DNA from 2 places in the Xanthomonas sp. NCPPB 1826 genome. Region 1 is predicted to be linked to the other one. Evidence: predicted binding sites of a transcription regulator. Region 1 holds the regulator's gene; the other holds the start of a gene.

Region 1 (8,241 bases):
GCACGCGGATCATGAAGCGGCTGCCGCGGCCCAGTTCGGACTGGATCTGGATCTGCCCGCTCAACTCGCGGATGCGCGATTGCACCACGTCCATGCCCACGCCGCGGCCGGAGATGTCGGTGACCTCGGCCTTGGTCGAAAAGCCCGGCATGAAGATCAGATGCAGGCACTCGTCGGTGCTCAGGCGGGCGGCGGCTTCGGCATCGATCAGGCCCTTGTTGCGGGCGATCTCGCGCAGGCGTTCGGGGTCGATGCCGGCGCCGTCGTCCTGGATTTCGATGCTGACGTAGTCGCCTTCCTGCTGCGCCGACAGGCGCACGTGACCGCTGCGCGGCTTGCCGGTGGCTTCGCGCAGGGCCGGCGATTCGATGCCGTGGTCGATCGCGTTGCGCACCAGGTGCACCAGCGGGTCGGCCAGGGCCTCGACCAGGTTGCGGTCCAGTTCCGTCTCGGCGCCGATCAGTTCCAGCTCCACTTCCTTGGACAGCGTGCGCGCGACATCGCGGGCCACCTTGGGGAAGCGTGCGAACACCTTGCTGACCGGTTGCATGCGGGTGCGCATCACCGCGGTCTGCAGGCGCGCGGTGGCGATGTCCAGCGTGCTGACCGCGCGGTCGAGTTCTTCGTCGCGCAGGCGGGTACGCAGGGTCTTGAGGCGATTGCGCGACAGCACCAGTTCGCCGATCAGGTTGACGATGGCGTCCAGGCGCTTGGTGTCCACGCGCACGGTCTGCTCGGCGTCGGCCGCCTTGGCCGCCGCCTTGGGCGCGGCCTTGGCGCCAGGCGCAGCAGCGCCATGTGCGTCATCGTGTGCGGGTGCAGCGGCAGCGGCCTTGGGCGCGGCCTTGACCGCCGGCGGGCCGCTCTTGGCATCGAACTGCGCAATCAGCGAGGCCGGTGCATGCGGCACGGTTTCGCCCGAGCCCATCGCATCCAGCATGGCCTGCAGATAATCCAGCGACTGCTGCGCGGCATCGAAGTGATGCGCCTGCAACACCGCCTGGCCGGAGCGTGCCATGCCCAGGGTTTCCTCGGCGGCGTGGCAGAGCTCGACCATCGGCTTGATCGCCAGGAAGCCGGCGCCGCCCTTGAGCGTGTGGAAGCCGCGGAACACCGCGTTGAGCTGGTCGGCTTCGTCCGGTGCCTGTTCCAGCGACACCAGCTGTTCGCCGAGGCGATCCAGGATTTCCTGGGCCTCGACAATGAAATCGGCAGCAATATCGTCTGGAACAGCACTCATGGTTACAGCCCCAATCCGGACAGCAGGTCGTCGGCGTCGTCCTGCGACACCGCGTGACGGTCCAGGCCCTTGACTGCAGGACCGGCAAGACCGCCGTCGTCTTTCTTCGGCTCGGGATTCTTCGGCGGCAGGCCGAGCGCACCGAAGCCCTCGTGCACGCGCCGCACGATGCCGGCCACGCGACGGATGATCTGGCCGCTCAGGTCCTGGTAGCTCTGCGCCAGCGACAGCTCGGTCAGGTTATGGCGCATCTTGTCCATCAGCGCGCCCTGGTCCTGGTTCAGGCCACCGTCGCGCAGCTGGTTGGCCAGCTCGCGGCATTCCTCGACCAGGTCCAGCGTGCGATGGCTGGCCTTCTCGGTCATTTCCACCACGTGGTCCAGGCGCGAGCAGGCATCGTCCAGTTCGCCGGCTTCCTCGGGCACGGTGGGCAGCTCGCCCAGCGCCTGCCCGAGTTCGCGCGCGAGCCGGCTCAGGCTCTGCATCATCGGGCGCGTGCGCAGCGCGGCGAGGTGGTCCACCTCGCGCCGCCAGGCGACCTGGTCACCGCTTTCCAGTGCATCGAGCGCGTGCTGCAGGCGCTCGATCAGGGCGGCACGTTCGGCATCGGCTTCCACGGTGGCGTTCATCAGGCGGTCGCCGCCAGACGTTCGAACACCTTGCCCAGCTTCTCTTCCAGCGTCTGTGCGGTGAACGGCTTGATGATGTAGCCGTTCACGCCGCACTGGGCCGCTTCGATGATCTGCTCGCGCTTGGCTTCGGCGGTCACCATCATCACCGGCAGGTGCTTGAGCTTGGCGTCGGCGCGGATGTTGCGCAGCAGGTCGATGCCGGTCATGCCGGGCATGTTCCAGTCGGTGACCACGAAATCGAACGGGCCGGCCCGCAACGCCGCCAATGCGCTGTTGCCGTCTTCGGCCTCTGCGGTATTGGTGAAGCCCAGATCGCCCAACAGATTCTTGACGATACGTCGCATCGTCGAGAAGTCGTCCACGATCAAAATCCGCATGTTCTTGTTCACATCAAGCTCCTAACACTAAAAATACGCGAAAAAATCATTCGTCAATTTCGACACCGGCATCGGCCAGTTCGAAGACCTTGAGGCGGCCGCGCAGACGCACCACCGCCTGGCCATGGATCTGGCAGACGCGCGATTCGCTGACACCGAGCACGGCGCCGATTTCTTTCAGGTTCAATTCCTGTTCGTAGTACAGCGACAGCACCAGCTGCTCGCGCTCGGGCAACTGGCCGATGGCCTTGCCCAGCTCGCGGCCGAATTCGCCACGCTCCATCATCTGCTGCGGATTGGGGCCGCCCTTGGCGGTGGTGTCCAGCTCGCCGTGATCCTCGATCCGCGACTCCAGGCTCAGCACCTGGCCGCGGGCGGCATCTTCCATCAGACGCAGGTAGTCGGGCAGCGGCATCTCCATCGCGGCGGCCACTTCGGTGGCGGCGGCGGCGCGGCCGGTGTGCTGTTCGATCTTGCGCACGGCGGCGGCAGCGTCGCGTGCGCGGCGGTGCACCGAGCGCGGTACCCAGTCGCCACGCCGGATCTCGTCGATCATCGAGCCGCGGATGCGGATCGAGGCATAGGTCTCGAACGAGGCGCCCTGTTCGGAGTCGTAACTGCGCGAGGCTTCGATCAGGCCGATCATGCCGGCCTGGATCAGATCGTCCACTTCCACGCTCGCCGGCAGGCGCGCGGCCAGATGGTGGGCGATGCGGCGCACCAGGTCGGCGTGCTGGGTGACGATATCGTTGGCGTTGTTGCGCTGCACGGCGCGGTACTGCGCGCTGGCCGTGGTTGCGGTAGCGGTGCTCATGCGGCCACTCCCCGTTGGATGATGCGTTCGACGAAGAACTCGACATTGCCGCGCGGCACGGTGGGGGCCTGCCAGCGCGAGGTACGGCGAGCGATTTCTGCAATGGCCTGCGCCGACGGACTGGCGGGGTAGGCCTTGATGACCGGCTGCTGGCGCTGCACCGACAGGCGCAACCAGTCGTCCTGCGGCACGTGGCCGAGGTAGTTCAGCGACACGTCGCCGAGGAATTTTTCGCAGACCCGCGACAGCTTGTCGTACAGCAGGCGGCCCTCGTTGGGGTCGCGCACCATGTTGGCGATGATCTGCAGGCGGTCCACGCCGCGTTCGCGCGAGAGCACCTTGATCAGCGCATAGGCGTCGGTGATCGAGGCCGGCTCGTCGCAGACCACCACCACGGTGTCCTGGGCGGCCTGGCAGAAGGTCAGCACGCTGTCGGTGATGCCGGCGGCGGTATCGATGACCATCACGTCCAGGTCGCGTTCCAGCTCGGAGAACACGTTGACCAGGCCGATGTGCTGGGCCGGGGCCAGTTCTGCCATGTGGCGGCGACCGGAGGCGGCCGGGACCACCAGCACACCGCCGGGGCCTTCGATGATCACTTCATCCAGCGTGCAGCGGCCGGCGATCAGGTCGGCCAGGGTGTACTTGGGCGACAGGCCCAGCACCACGTCCAGGTTGGCCAGGCCCAGGTCGGCGTCCAGCAGCAGGGTGCGCTTGCCCATGTCGGCCAGCGCCACGGCCAGGTTGGCGGAGATGTTGGTTTTACCCACGCCGCCCTTGCCACCGGTCACGGCAATGGTGCGCACCGGGCCCAGGGGCTCGGGACGGGTCGCCGACAGGGGGAAGGCGTTGGTCAGCTTGGCGTATTCACGCGACTGCATGGTTGTGCTCCGGAGTACAGGGCTTATCGGCAGCGCGCCGCAAATCTTCAAGGCGAAGAACGAGACTGGCGGCATTGGCGCGGTGCAGGTCGTCGGGGACCCGCTGTCCGTCAGTCACCCAGGTGATGGGCATTTGGTGATCGACGACGACCGACAGCGCACTACCGAAGCGGCCGGTCTCGTCAAGTTTGGTCAGCACCACGCCCTGGGGCTTGGCGTGGGCAAAGCGGCGCACGACCTCGTCGAGGTCGGAAAAGTGCGCGTTGGCAGGCAGCACCAGCAGCGAGGTGACCTGATGCGCGGCGCGCAGCCAGTTCAGCTGGGCGGCCAGGGCGCGGTCGCGCTGGCCCATGCCGGCGGTGTCGATCAGCACCAGCTTGTAGTCGCGCAGGCGCTCGAGCAGTTCCAGCAGGCTCTCGGCGCTGTCGGCCTCGTGCACGGCGATGCCGAGCTGACGGCCGTAGCTGTGCAGCTGCTCGCGGCCGCCGACGCGCTGGGTGTCGGTGGTGACCAGGGCCACATCGCGCGGGGCGTGCTGGGCGGCGAAGCGCTGGGCGAGCTTGGCGATGGTGGTGGTCTTGCCGGCGCCGGTCGGGCCGACCAGGGCGATCACGCCGCCGCGTTCCAGCGGGTCGACCGGGGCCACCGGCAGGCGCTTGGACAGCAGGCCCAGCATCAGCCCGCGGCCGCGGTGCAATTCGGTATCGGCCGGAATCTGCAGTGCCACGTCGCGGATCAGGCCGGCGTCGAAGCCGTAGTCGTCCATCAGCTCCAGAGCCTGCGCGCGCACCGGCGAGCCACGCAGGCGCTCGTCGGTGAGGCGGTTCATTTCGCGCTCGATCATCTGCCGCATCAGCGCCAGCTCGCCACGCAACTGCTTGAGTTCTTCATCGTTCTGCGGCGCCGGGGCGGCGGCGACCGGCACCGCGGCCAGCGCCGGCGGGGCGACCACCAGCGGCGGCAACGCGGCCGGCGGCAGGATCTGCGGCAGCGCGTCCAGGTCGAAGTCGGCGTCGTCGTCCAGCGCGTCTTCGTCCTGGTCGTAGCCGGCCTGCACGGGGGCAGCAGCGGCGGCCATGATCGGGGTCGGGGCCTGCACCGGGGCAGCCTGCACGGCGGCGCGCTGCACCGGCGCGGTGGTCAGGAAATCGGCGAACAGCTGTTCCGGCACGGCCGACAGCGCGTGTTCCTGGCGCGGCGCGGCGGTCACCGCGACGGCATGGGCCAGGGCCTGGGCGGCAGGCGAGGGGACGGCAGCGCTACGCACCGGTGCGGGGACCTGCGGCTGGCGCGGCACATTGACCGGCTGGCGCAGCGCCATCGCGGCGATCATGTCTTCGGCGGCACTGGCAACGCGCTGGCGCTGGCTCGTACCGGCATCGGCGGCCTGCTTCAGCGGTGCGTGGACCGGTGCGGCGGCGGCTTGCGGGGCCGGTGCCTGCGGGGCAGCTGCCGACGGGATCGGCGCGGCGGCAACGGCCGGCGTCTCGGAGCGCGCGGTTTCCAGGGCGCGCTGCACGAGTTCTTCGTCGTAGTTGCTGGCAGCGACGATCTCGATGCCTTCGGCGGTGCGGCGATTGGACAGGATCACTGCGTCCGGGCCGTGTTCTTCACGCACCATGCGGAATGCGGTGCGCATGTCCGGGGCAACGAAGCGTTTGATTTTCATGCGAAGTGCCTCCAGGAACGGGACCCGCCGGACGCCGGACGGGTGCGCGATGAATGTGGGTGTGTTGCCAGCGTCATGAGTTGCCTGTCCCGTTCGGTTGTTCCAAGTGCTGCTCTCGCCCCGCAGCGGTGGCGCTGGCTGCGGTCTCGGCAGAGCTAATGCACGCGGCGTGCCAAAACGGGGTGCCGGGGTTCCGGCGCGGGAAGCTGGGGCGTTAGGAACAGGCGGGGGCTGTGTGTCCGGCCGGGTCCGACGGCTTCAAGTCGATGGATTGATTGACTTTTTTCCGGGGCGGCGATGCGCTGGCGTCGTCGTGCGGGCGGAAGCGCTGGCGGCCGGAAGGCCAAGTCTGGGGCGCTCGGGATGCCTGGAAACGGCCAGCGCCGTGCAATCGATTGGAGATCCGGGCCAGTGGCGGCTTTCCGACGCCGGGGCGCTGGTCGGTCTCCGGCCTGCTGCCATCGCTGGCCAGCGTGGTGGGTAGGTTCGTAGGAGCGCACCTGGGCGCGACGGGCCGTCCCGGTAACGCCTGTCGCGCCCAGGTGCGCTCCTACGGTGGTGTCGGCGTCTGCGGTGCGTTGTCGGATTGCCTGGCCTGTCGTAGGAGCGCACCTGGGCGCGACGGGCTGTGCCGGTAACGCCTGTCGCGCCCAGGTGCGCTCCTACGGTGGTGTCGGCGTCCGCGGCGTGTTCTCGGGTTGCCTGGCCTGTCGTAGGAGCGCACCCGGGCGCGACGGGATGTGCCGGTAAAGCCAATCGCGCCCAGGTGCGCTCCTACAGTGGTGTCAGCGTCTGTGGTGTGTTGTCGGATTGCCTGGCCTGTCGTAGGAGCGCACCCGGGCGCGACGGGGTGTGCCGGTAACGCCTGTCGCGCCCGGGTGCGCCCCCACGGGGGGCGTTGGTCGGCGGGGCGGTTTCAGCTGATCGTGCCGACCAGCTTCAGGCGCTTGTCTTCGGGCACTTCGCTGTAGGCCAGTACCGACAGGGACGGGACGCTGTGGCGGACCAGGCGGGCCAGGGCGGCGCGGACCTGGCCGGGCACCAGCACCACTGCCGGCTCGTTGCGGGCTTCCTGCTTGCCGACGCAGTCGGCCAGGCTCTGGTGCAGGCGCTCGGCTAGGCCGGGCTCCAGCGCCACGCCGTTGCCGTGGGTGGACTCCTGCAGCACGCGCTCCAGCTGCGGGGCCAGCGTGTAGACCGGCAGCTCGGCCGACATGCCGGCGATTTCCTGCACGATGAAGCGGCCCAGCGAGGTGCGTACCGCGGCGGTGAGGGTGGTCGGGTCCTGGCTGTGCGGGGCGTGCTCGACCAGCGCTTCGACGATCTTGCGCAGCTGGCGCACCGGGATGCGCTCGATCAGCAGGTTCTGCAGCACGCGCACCACCACCGACAGCGGCAGCGCCTTCGGGGTGAGGTCTTCGACCATCTTCGGCGCGGTCTTGGCCAGGGTCGCCAGCAGCTGCTGCACTTCCTCGTGGCCGAGCAGTTCCGGGGCGTGTTCGCGGATCAGGTGCGACAGATGGGTGGCGACCACGGTGGCCGGGTCGACCACGGTGTAGCCCATCGATTCGGCATAGGCGCGTTGGTGCGGCTGGATCCAGGTGGCGTCCAGGCCGAACGCCGGGTCCTTGCCGGGGATGCCGTCGAGCTGGCCGAGCGCGCCGCCCGGGTCCAGCGCCAGTTCGCGATCGGGATAGATTTCCGCAGTGGCCACCGGCACTCCGTGCACCAGCAACCGGTAGGCGTTGGCCGACAGTTCCAGGTTGTCGCGGATATGCACCGGCGGCACCAGGAAGCCGATGTCCTGGGTGAGCTTGCGGCGCACGCCCTTGATGCGCGCCATCAGTTCGCCACCCTGATTCTTGTCAACCAGCGGAATCAGCCGGTAGCCCACTTCCAGGCCCAGCGGGTCGATCGGGCGCAGCTCGTCCCAGCTCAGCTCCGAACTGGCCTGGGCGGCAGTGGCCGCGGCGGCGGCCTTGGGATCGGTGGCGGGGTCGCCGGTCGGCGGGATGACCAGGCTGCGCTTGTACATTTTCCAGGCGATCACGCCCAGGATCAGGCCCAGCGTCAAAAACGCGACGTTGGGCATGCCCGGCACCAGGCCGACCAGGCCCAGGATCGCTGCGGCCACCGCGAGGGCGCGGTGCTGGCCGAACACCTGGCTGATCATGGCGCCGCGCATGTCCTGCGCGCGCGAGGCGCGGGTCACCAGCAAGGCGACCGAGGACGACACCAGCAGGGCCGGCAGCTGCGCCACCAAACCGTCGCCGATCGACAGCAGGGTGTAGGTGGAGGCGGCATCCACAAAGCTCATGCCGTGCTGGAACATGCCCACCGCCATGCCGCCGACCAGGTTGATGAACAGGATCAGGATGGCGGCGATGGCGTCGCCGCGGATGAACTTGTTGGCACCGTCCATCGCACCGTAGAAGTCGGCTTCCTCGCGGACTTCCTCGCGGCGGGCCTTGGCTTCCTCGCGCGTCAGCAAACCGGCGTTGAGGTCGGCGTCGATGGCCATCTGCTTGCCGGGCATGGCGTCCAGGATGAAGCGCGCGGTCACTTCCGACACGCGCCCGGCACCCTTGGTGATGACCACGAAGTTGATGATGGTCAGGATCGCGAACA
Region 2 (8,241 bases), 240 kb from region 1:
GGCCTTGATCGGCAAGGCCAGCGCGCTGACCGGCGTCACCGATCTGGAGAACAAGTCGCTGCGGGTGATCGCCGATCACATCCGCGCCTGTTCGTTCCTGATCGTCGACGGTGTGCTGCCGTCCAATGAAGGCCGCGGTTATGTGCTGCGCCGGATCATCCGGCGTGCGCTGCGCCACGGCTGGATGCTGGGGGTACGCCAGCCGTTCTTCAGCAAGATGGTGCCGACCCTGGTCGAGTTGATGGGCGAGGCCTATCCCGAACTGGTGGTCGCGCGGGAGACCGTCGCGCGCGCGCTGCTGGCCGAGGAAGAGCGTTTTGCCGAGACGCTGGACGCCGGCATGAAGATCTTCGATGACGTCGCCGCGCGCGCGCAGGAAGTGATTCCCGGCGCCGATGCGTTCCGCCTTTTCGATACCTACGGGTTCCCGGTCGATCTGACCTCCGACATCGCACGCGAGCGTGGCTTGCGCGTGGACATGGAGGGCTTCGAGTTCGCCATGGAGCGTCAGCGCGAGACCGCGCGTGCCGCCGGCAAGTTCGGTGGCGGCGTCGCATTGCCGGCCGATCTGGTCGCCACCATGTCGCCGACGGTGTTTCTGGGCTACGAGGCCTATGACGCCGATGCGCTCAAGGTCGTGGCGTTGCTCAAGCAGGGCCGTCCAGTTGAACGTGCAGAAGCCGGCGACGAGGTCATCGTGTTCACCGACCGTACGCCGTTCTATGCCGAGTCCGGTGGCCAGGTCGGCGATAGCGGCCAGCTGAGCGGTAGCGATGTCTCCATCGAGATCACCGACACCCAGAAGTTTGCCGGTCAGTTCCATGGCCATGTCGGGCGCATCACCGAAGGTGCGCTGGCATTGGGCGATGGGCTGGCAGGCGGCATCGACGTGCAGCGTCGCGGCAAGACCATCCTCAACCACTCGGCCACGCATCTGCTGCATGCGGCCCTGCGCGAGGTGCTGGGCACGCATGTGCAGCAGAAGGGCTCGCTGGTTGCACCGGACCGTTTGCGGTTCGACTTCTCGCACTTCCAGCCAATCACGCCCGAAGAGCTCGCCGTGATCGAACGCAAGGTCAACGCCGAAGTGCGCACCAACCACAGCGTGGAAGTGCACAACATGGCCATGCAGGAGGCGCTGGATTTCGGCGCGATGGCGCTGTTCGGCGAAAAGTACGGCGAGAACGTGCGCGTGCTGAAGATGGGCGGTTATTCCACCGAGCTCTGCGGCGGCACCCATGTCACCCGCACCGGCGACATCGGCTTGTTCAAGATCACTTCCGAGGGCGGTGTGTCCTCGGGCGTGCGTCGTATCGAGGCGGTGACCGGGCAGGGCGCGCTGGACCATGTCGCCGATGAGGAGCGACGTCTGCTCGAGGCGGCCAGCCTGCTCGGCGGCAATACCGCCGAGGTGGTCGACAAGGTTCGCGCGCTCACCGAACGTCAGAAGCGGCTCGAGCGTGAGCTGGAGTCGCTCAAGGCCAAGCTGGCCTCCGGCGCAACTGCAGACCTGGGTTCCAGCGCGGTCGATGTTGCAGGCGTCAAGGTGGTCGCCGTGCGTCTGGAGGGCTTCGACGCCAAGGCGCTGCGCGATGCGATGGATCGCCTCAAGCAGCAGTTGGGCGACTCGGTCATCGTGTTGGCAGGCGCTGCTGGCGGCAAGGTTGCGCTTGTGGCCGGCGTGAACGGCAGCCCAACTGGCAAGGTGAAGGCGGGGGAACTCCTTGGCCATATTGCCAGTCAGATCGGAGGCAAGGGCGGCGGTCGTCCGGATCTCGCCCAGGGTGGTGGCGAGGATGGTCCCGCCCTTGCGACCGCGCTGGAAGGCGTGCCCTCCTGGGTCAAGCAACACTTGGGCTGAACACTTGTCCTGGTATGCCTTGCTGGTTGGCAGGGTGTCCCGCTACCATTTCCGGTCTATTCCCTTTACCTAGGGCGCGCCTCGTCAGTCGGCCGCCGATGCTGGTGGGAAACCCACCGGTTCCAGGAGATTTGCAAAATGTTGATCCTCACTCGCCGGGTAGGCGAAACCTTGATGATCGGCGACTCGGTCACTGTGACCGTACTCGGCGTCAAGGGTAATCAGGTGCGTATCGGCATCACCGCACCGAAAGATGTTGCTGTACACCGCGAAGAAATCTATCAGCGGATCCAGCGTGGGGATGAGCCGGTCGCTTCCGGTGCGCATCAGGGCGACGATTCTTCGAATTGATCGTCATAAAGGGTTTACGTTAGCCCCTCTTACCCGGTATTCTTCGCGGCCTGCAACGGACACCGCGGCAGGACGCAAAAACTGGAGCGATGCCCGAGCGGCTGAAGGGGCTCCCCTGCTAAGGGAGTATAGGGTCAAAAGCTCTATCGAGGGTTCGAATCCCTCTCGCTCCGCCAGTGTTCTAGACGCCCGCAAATCCCTGATTTGCGGGCGTTTTCATTTGTGCCGGCAGGTCAGTGACGGTCTGCATGGGCATCGCTGGCGCAACGCCGGCGGCTGTGCCGGCCGCAGCATCTGAACTGCCACGAACGCGCTGCGGGCAGCGATTCAAGTAAGCCGGGCACGGGTCGCTAAGGCTGTGACACCTCTCTCGGATCTCACCCCGATGCGCCTGCCGCCGCTGCTTGGACGCTTGTTTTCTTCACTGAGCCGTGGGCTGCAGCACAAGGCCGATGCGGTGGACCGGGTGATGGCGGTGATCGAGTTCGATCTGGATGGCCGCATCCTGCATGCGAACCAGAACTTCCTGTCGCTGATGGGCTACCGGCTGGACGAAGTCGTCGGTCAGCATCACCACATGTTCGTGACCCCCAGCGACCGCGACAGCGAAAGCTATCGACAGTTCTGGCAGGCGCTGCGTCGCGGCGACTTCAATGCCGGGCGGTTCTGCCGGTTGGACAAGAACGGGCGCGAGGTGTGGATCAACGCCTCCTACAACCCGTTGCTGGATCGCGCGGGCAAGGCCTACCGGGTGATCAAGTACGCCACCGACATCACCGCGCAGGTGCGCCAGACCGCCGACTTCGAAGGCCGCATCGATGCGATCGACAAGGTCATGGCGGTCATCGAGTTTTCGCTGGATGGCACGGTGCTCGATGCCAACGAGAATTTCCTTGCGGTGATGGGCTACCGGCTCGATGAGATCCGCGGCAAGCATCACGGCATGTTCGTGGACGCGCAAACGCGGCAGTCCGCGGCCTATCGCGCGTTCTGGGACAAGCTCGGGCGCGGCGCGTTCGACGCGGGGCGCTACAAGCGCCTCAACAAGGACGGCAGCGAGGTGTGGATCCAGGCGTCCTACAACCCGGTGCTCGACGAGCACGGGCGGCCGTACAAAGTGGTCAAGTACGCCACCGACGTGACCCGCCAGGTGATCGATTCGGCCGACGCCGATGGGCGCATCCAGGCCATCGACAAGGTGATGGGCGTGATCGAATTCGATCTGCAAGGGCGCGTGCTGAGTGCCAACGACAACTTCCTGGCCATTTTGGGGTACTCCGCCGAGGAGGCGATCGGCCAGCATCACCGCATCTTCGTGGACGCAAGCTATGGCGCCTCCGAGGACTATCGGCATTTCTGGGCGAAGCTGGCGCGTGGGCAGTTCGATGCGGGCCGCTACCGTCGGCTGCGCAAGGACGGCAGTCCGGTGTGGATCCAGGCGTCCTACAACCCGATCCTGGATGTGTCCGGGCGCCCGTACAAGGTGGTCAAGTACGCCACCGATGTCACCGATCAGGTGCGCTCGGCCGAGCGCATGCATCAGTTGATGCAGCAGACCATGAGCATTGCGCAGAACGTGCAGCGCGAAGCGCACCATATTTCGGTCAGCAACCAGGAACTGGTGAGCCGCTCGTCCACGCAGTCGGCAGCCGTGGCGCAGACCTCGACCACCATCGATCAGCTGGCAGAAACCGTGCGCAGCAATTCCGACAGCGCCGGTTCGGCGCAGCGCATGGCCGAGGCATCGGCCGATGTGGCGCGACGCGGCGCCACCGTCATCGCCGACATGGTCAAGACCACGGCGGGCATTCGCGCGGCCACCGACCGTATCGGCCAGATCATCGAGGTGATCGACGGCATCGCGTTCCAGACCAATATCCTGGCCTTGAATGCAGCCGTGGAAGCGGCACGCGCTGGCGAGCAGGGGCGTGGATTTGCCGTGGTGGCGACCGAGGTGCGTAGCCTGGCGCAGCGCTGCAGTGTCTCGGCAAAGGAAATTCGTGGTTTGATCGACAATGCGACCGACCAGGTGGGCGATGGTTCGCGCCTGGCCGAGCAGGCCGGGGCGGTGATGCAGGACATGGTCGGTTCGGTGCTGCGGGTCACCGCCACCGTGGAGCAGATTGCCGCTGCCAGTCAGGAGCAGGCGCGGGACATTTCCACCGCCAACACCGCGCTGCAATCGATCGGTGTGCAGGCGCGCGACCAGGCGCAGATGGTCGACGATCTGGCGCGCTCTGCACGTGTGCTGGAAGCCGATGCCGACGCGCTGTTTGCCCTGGTCAATGGCGATAGCGATGGCGATGGCGCTATAGCGGCGGCGCGCAGCGAGACCCCGAGCAAGCTGCTTGCCAGGCCTGCCAAGCCGCAGGCCGCGTGATCTCGCGCAGTGATGCAGTACTGCGCGGCGTTGGCGTTGGCGATGCGTTGCGTCAAGCGTGGCAGCGTCATCGCAGTCCTGCAATCAGCGTTGCTTGAGCACAAAAAAGCCCGCCGGAAGCGGGCTTTTTTGATATCGGCAAATCTCCAGTGCGCAGCGTGCCGGCTTGTCGGCGGCACGCTGCGCGCTGCGCTGGTGCCGCTTACCTCGGCAGGTCGAACACCAGCACTTCCGCATCGCGCGCATCGGCCAGCACGATCTCCGGCTCATCGGTGATCTGCAGCGCATCACCGGCCGACAGCGCCTGGCCATTGACGCTCAGGCTGCCGCGCGCCACCTGCACGTAGCCGATGCGGCCCTCGGCCAGTGGCTGCTGCAGGCGCACCTCGCCATCGAGGATCGAGGCATACAGGCGCGCATCCTGGTGCAGGCGCAGCGAACCGTGCTCGCCGCCGGGCGAGGCGATCAGGCGCAGCTGGTTGCGCTTGCTGTCTGCATCGAAATGCTTCTCCTCGTAGCTGGGCTCGATGCCGCTGCGCTCGGGCATCACCCAGATCTGCAGGAAGTGCACCGGTTCGCTGGCGGAGTGGTTGAACTCGCTGTGGGTGACGCCGCTGCCGGCGCTCATGCGCTGCACGTCGCCGTAGTGCAGCACCGAGCCGGTGCCCATGCTGTCCTTGTGCTCCAGTGCGCCACCCAGCACGTAGGAAATGATCTCCATGTCGCGGTGGGCATGGGTGCCGAAGCCTTCGCCCGGGGTCACCTTGTCTTCGTTGATCACCCGCAGCGGGCCGATGCCCATGTGGCGCGGGTCGTGGTAACTGGCGAAGGAGAAAGTATGGCGCGAGGACAGCCAGCCATGTTCGGCGCGGCCACGGGTTTCGCTCTTGCGGACATTCAACATGCTGCTTCTCCTTGAAGGGTTGGTGTCGCCAGGGAATGAATCGGTGTCCCGGCGGCTTGATGGCTAGTCTCCACCTCCGCGCCGGCGCCAAAAAGCGAGTAGATTTGGTCGCTACCATCGAAAAAATCGAACAATGAAAATCAGCCTGGAAGCGTTGCAGATCCTGGATGCGATCGACCGCCGCGGCTCGTTCACGGCCGCGTCCAAGGTGTTGTTCAAGGTGCCGTCGACGATTTCCTACACGGTCTCCAAGCTGGAGGACGATCTGGGTGTGCAGCTGTTCGAGCGGGTCGGCCCCAAGGCGACACCGACCCAGGCCGGGCGCGAGCTGCTGCGCGAGGGGCGGCAGCTGCTGCGGGCCGCGCAGGAGCTGGAGGTGCGGGTCCGGCGGGTGGCGTCGGGTTGGGAGTCGGACTTTGCGATCGGGCTGGATGCGATCCTGCCGGTGGCCTTGCTGCAGGCGCAGATCCTGGACTTCTACACGGTGGCCGACAGCACCCGCCTGCGCGTGGTGAGCGAATCCTTGTCCGGCAGCTGGGAGGCGTTGCTGGATCGGCGCGTGGACCTGATCGTGGCGGCGGGCGAGGGGCCGAGCGGTGGTGGCTATGTCGCCGAGGCGATCGGCACGCTGGGCTTCGTGTTCGCGGTGGCCTCCACGCATCCGCTGGCGGGCGCCGGCCTGCTGGGCGCGGCCGAGCTGGCCGAACATCGTGCGATTGCGGTGGCGGATTCGGCGCGGCGTCTGCTGCCACGCACGGTGGGCCTGCTCTCCGCGCGCGATGTGCTCACCGTGCCGGACATGCAGGCCAAGCTGCAGTTGCAGCTGGCCGGTGCCGGCTACGGTTTTCTGCCCGAGCCGTATGCGCGCGGCGCGCTACAGGACGGGCGGCTGTGTGCGCTGCAGGTGGAGACCCGTAAACCTGATGAAACCTTCTACCTGGCGTGGCGGCCGGGCGAGGAGGGCGAGGCATTGGGCTGGTGGCGGCGCGCACTGCGCCGCGATGGACTGTTCGATGGCTGGTTGCAGTCGCTTGCCGAAACGTATCGTTCCGTCGCCGCCGGGCAGCCGCGTGCGTGAGGAAGGGCGGATAATCGGCCCTCGCCGTCGCGCAGGGTCGCCGCATGCAAGGCTTGATCGAACAGTACGGATTGGCGCTGGTCTTTGCCAACGTGCTGGCGTTGTCGCTGGGCCTGCCGGTGCCGGCGCTGCCGACCCTGGTGCTGGTCGGTGCCGGCTACGCGCTGCAGGGCGGCAGCGATGCCTGGCTGGCCGGATTGCTGGCGTTGGCAGTGTCGGTGCTGGCGAGTCTGCTCGGTGACCTGGCCTGGTATCTGGCCGGCCGCCGTTTCGGCAATCGCACCCTGCAGTCGCTGTGCCGGCTGTCGCTGTCGCGCGATACCTGCATGAAGAAGACCGAGCGGTTCTTCTCGCGCTGGGGTGTGCGGGTATTGGCGGTGGCCAAGTTCGTGCCCGGTCTGTCGATGGTCTCGGTACCGATGGCCGGTGCGATGCGGGTGCGCCCGGCGGCATTCCTGCGCTATGACGCCCTGGGTGCGTCGCTGTGGGCGTTCGTCGGGCTGAGCCTGGGTGCGCTGTTCGCGCATCAGGTGCAGGACGTGCTCGCGTTGCTGTCGGATCTGGGTTCTGGTGCGGTGGTGGTGCTGGCCGTGTTGCTGGCCTGCTATGTCGGCTGGCGTTGGTGGCGGCGGCATGCCTTGCTGCGCTCGCTGGAGCACGCGCGTATCGCGGTGGACGAGCTGGTGCCGCTGCTCGATGGCGACGAAGCGCTACGGCCGACGGTGCTGGACATCCGTGCGCCGGGCCACCGCGATCTGCAGCCGTACACGATTCCCGGCGCGGTATTTGCCGACGAGCGGCAGCTTGCGCAGATCCTGGCCAGCGTGCCGCGCGATCGCAGTGTGGTGATTTATTGCGCGTGTCCGGACGAGGTGTCGGCGGCGTGGTTGGCCGGCCGGATGCGCGAGCGCGGATATGGCGACGTGCGGCCGTTGCTGGGTGGGCTGGATGCATGGCGCGACGCCGGGCATCCGGTGACCTCGCTGCTGCCGGTGGCGGTGGTTGCCCGGACCGATGTGCTGGGTGCGATGGCCTGACCGCAGTGACGCGATGTCCTGCGGCGGGCGTGCTGGTCTTTGGCAGTTGCTGCGTCGCGTTCGCTGCGTGGTAACAGCGTGGCCACGCCATGCGCTCGAACGACAGGCAAAAAAAAAGACCAGCAAGCTGGTCGTTTTCTTCAAGATTGGTGCGCCCGGAGAGATTCGAACTCCCGACCGCCTGGTTCGTAGCCAGGTACTCTATCCAACTGAGCTACGGGCGCATTATCTTGTTTTGACTTGCATTTCTAACTTGCAGATCCGTCGCAGTGTGATCGGACCCTTGTAACTAAAAAGACAGCGGTTGAAGGCTGTCTCTTATTGTTCTGAAGATGGTGCGCCCGGAGAGATTCGAACTCCCGACCGCCTGGTTCGTAGCCAGGTACTCTATCCAACTGAGCTACGGGCGCGTCGTCAGGAGCGGAATTATGCGGATGCCTGGAGTCCTCGTCAATCCCTTTGTGACATTCGATTGTCGCTACCCTCATCGCCAAGACGCCGGCGCAGTGCAGCGGCCACGGCGGCAGGCGTCTTCATCCATGCGAAGTGATCACTGCGCGCGCCCAGTTGCGCATCGTCCAAGGCAACACGTTCGGCACGTGCCTGCGGCATTTTCTGCAGCAAGGCCTG

What was found. The regulator FliA, encoded in region 1, starts transcription of late flagellar genes. The targets are predictions, from matches to a motif close to TAAAGTTTNNCNNNCNNNGGCCGATAA.
Region 2: a site for FliA is predicted at 2,540-2,566, ahead of AC1PLA_RS09315 (methyl-accepting chemotaxis protein). Genes of this name have one in related genera too.

What each region holds. Positions count from the first base shown of each region.
Region 1 covers NZ_CM161521.1:2,362,854-2,371,094, forward strand. Annotated here, with positions in the region: gene AC1PLA_RS10165 (chemotaxis protein CheA) at 1-1,240, opposite strand, end outside; gene AC1PLA_RS10170 (protein phosphatase CheZ) at 1,243-1,869, opposite strand; gene cheY (chemotaxis response regulator CheY) at 1,869-2,261, opposite strand; gene AC1PLA_RS10180 (RNA polymerase sigma factor FliA) at 2,296-3,063, opposite strand; gene AC1PLA_RS10185 (MinD/ParA family protein) at 3,060-3,944, opposite strand; gene flhF (flagellar biosynthesis GTPase FlhF) at 3,931-5,613, opposite strand; gene flhA (flagellar biosynthesis protein FlhA) at 6,530-8,241, opposite strand, start outside.
Region 2 covers NZ_CM161521.1:2,127,450-2,135,690, forward strand. Annotated here, with positions in the region: gene alaS (alanine--tRNA ligase) at 1-1,861, shown strand, start outside; gene csrA (carbon storage regulator CsrA) at 2,000-2,212, shown strand; tRNA gene AC1PLA_RS09310 (tRNA-Ser) at 2,296-2,388, shown strand; gene AC1PLA_RS09315 (methyl-accepting chemotaxis protein) at 2,625-4,592, shown strand; gene AC1PLA_RS09320 (pirin family protein) at 4,795-5,496, opposite strand; gene AC1PLA_RS09325 (LysR family transcriptional regulator) at 5,630-6,574, shown strand; gene AC1PLA_RS09330 (DedA family protein/thiosulfate sulfurtransferase GlpE) at 6,619-7,611, shown strand; tRNA gene AC1PLA_RS09335 (tRNA-Arg) at 7,759-7,835, opposite strand; tRNA gene AC1PLA_RS09340 (tRNA-Arg) at 7,945-8,021, opposite strand; gene AC1PLA_RS09345 (alpha/beta hydrolase family protein) at 8,062-8,241, opposite strand, start outside.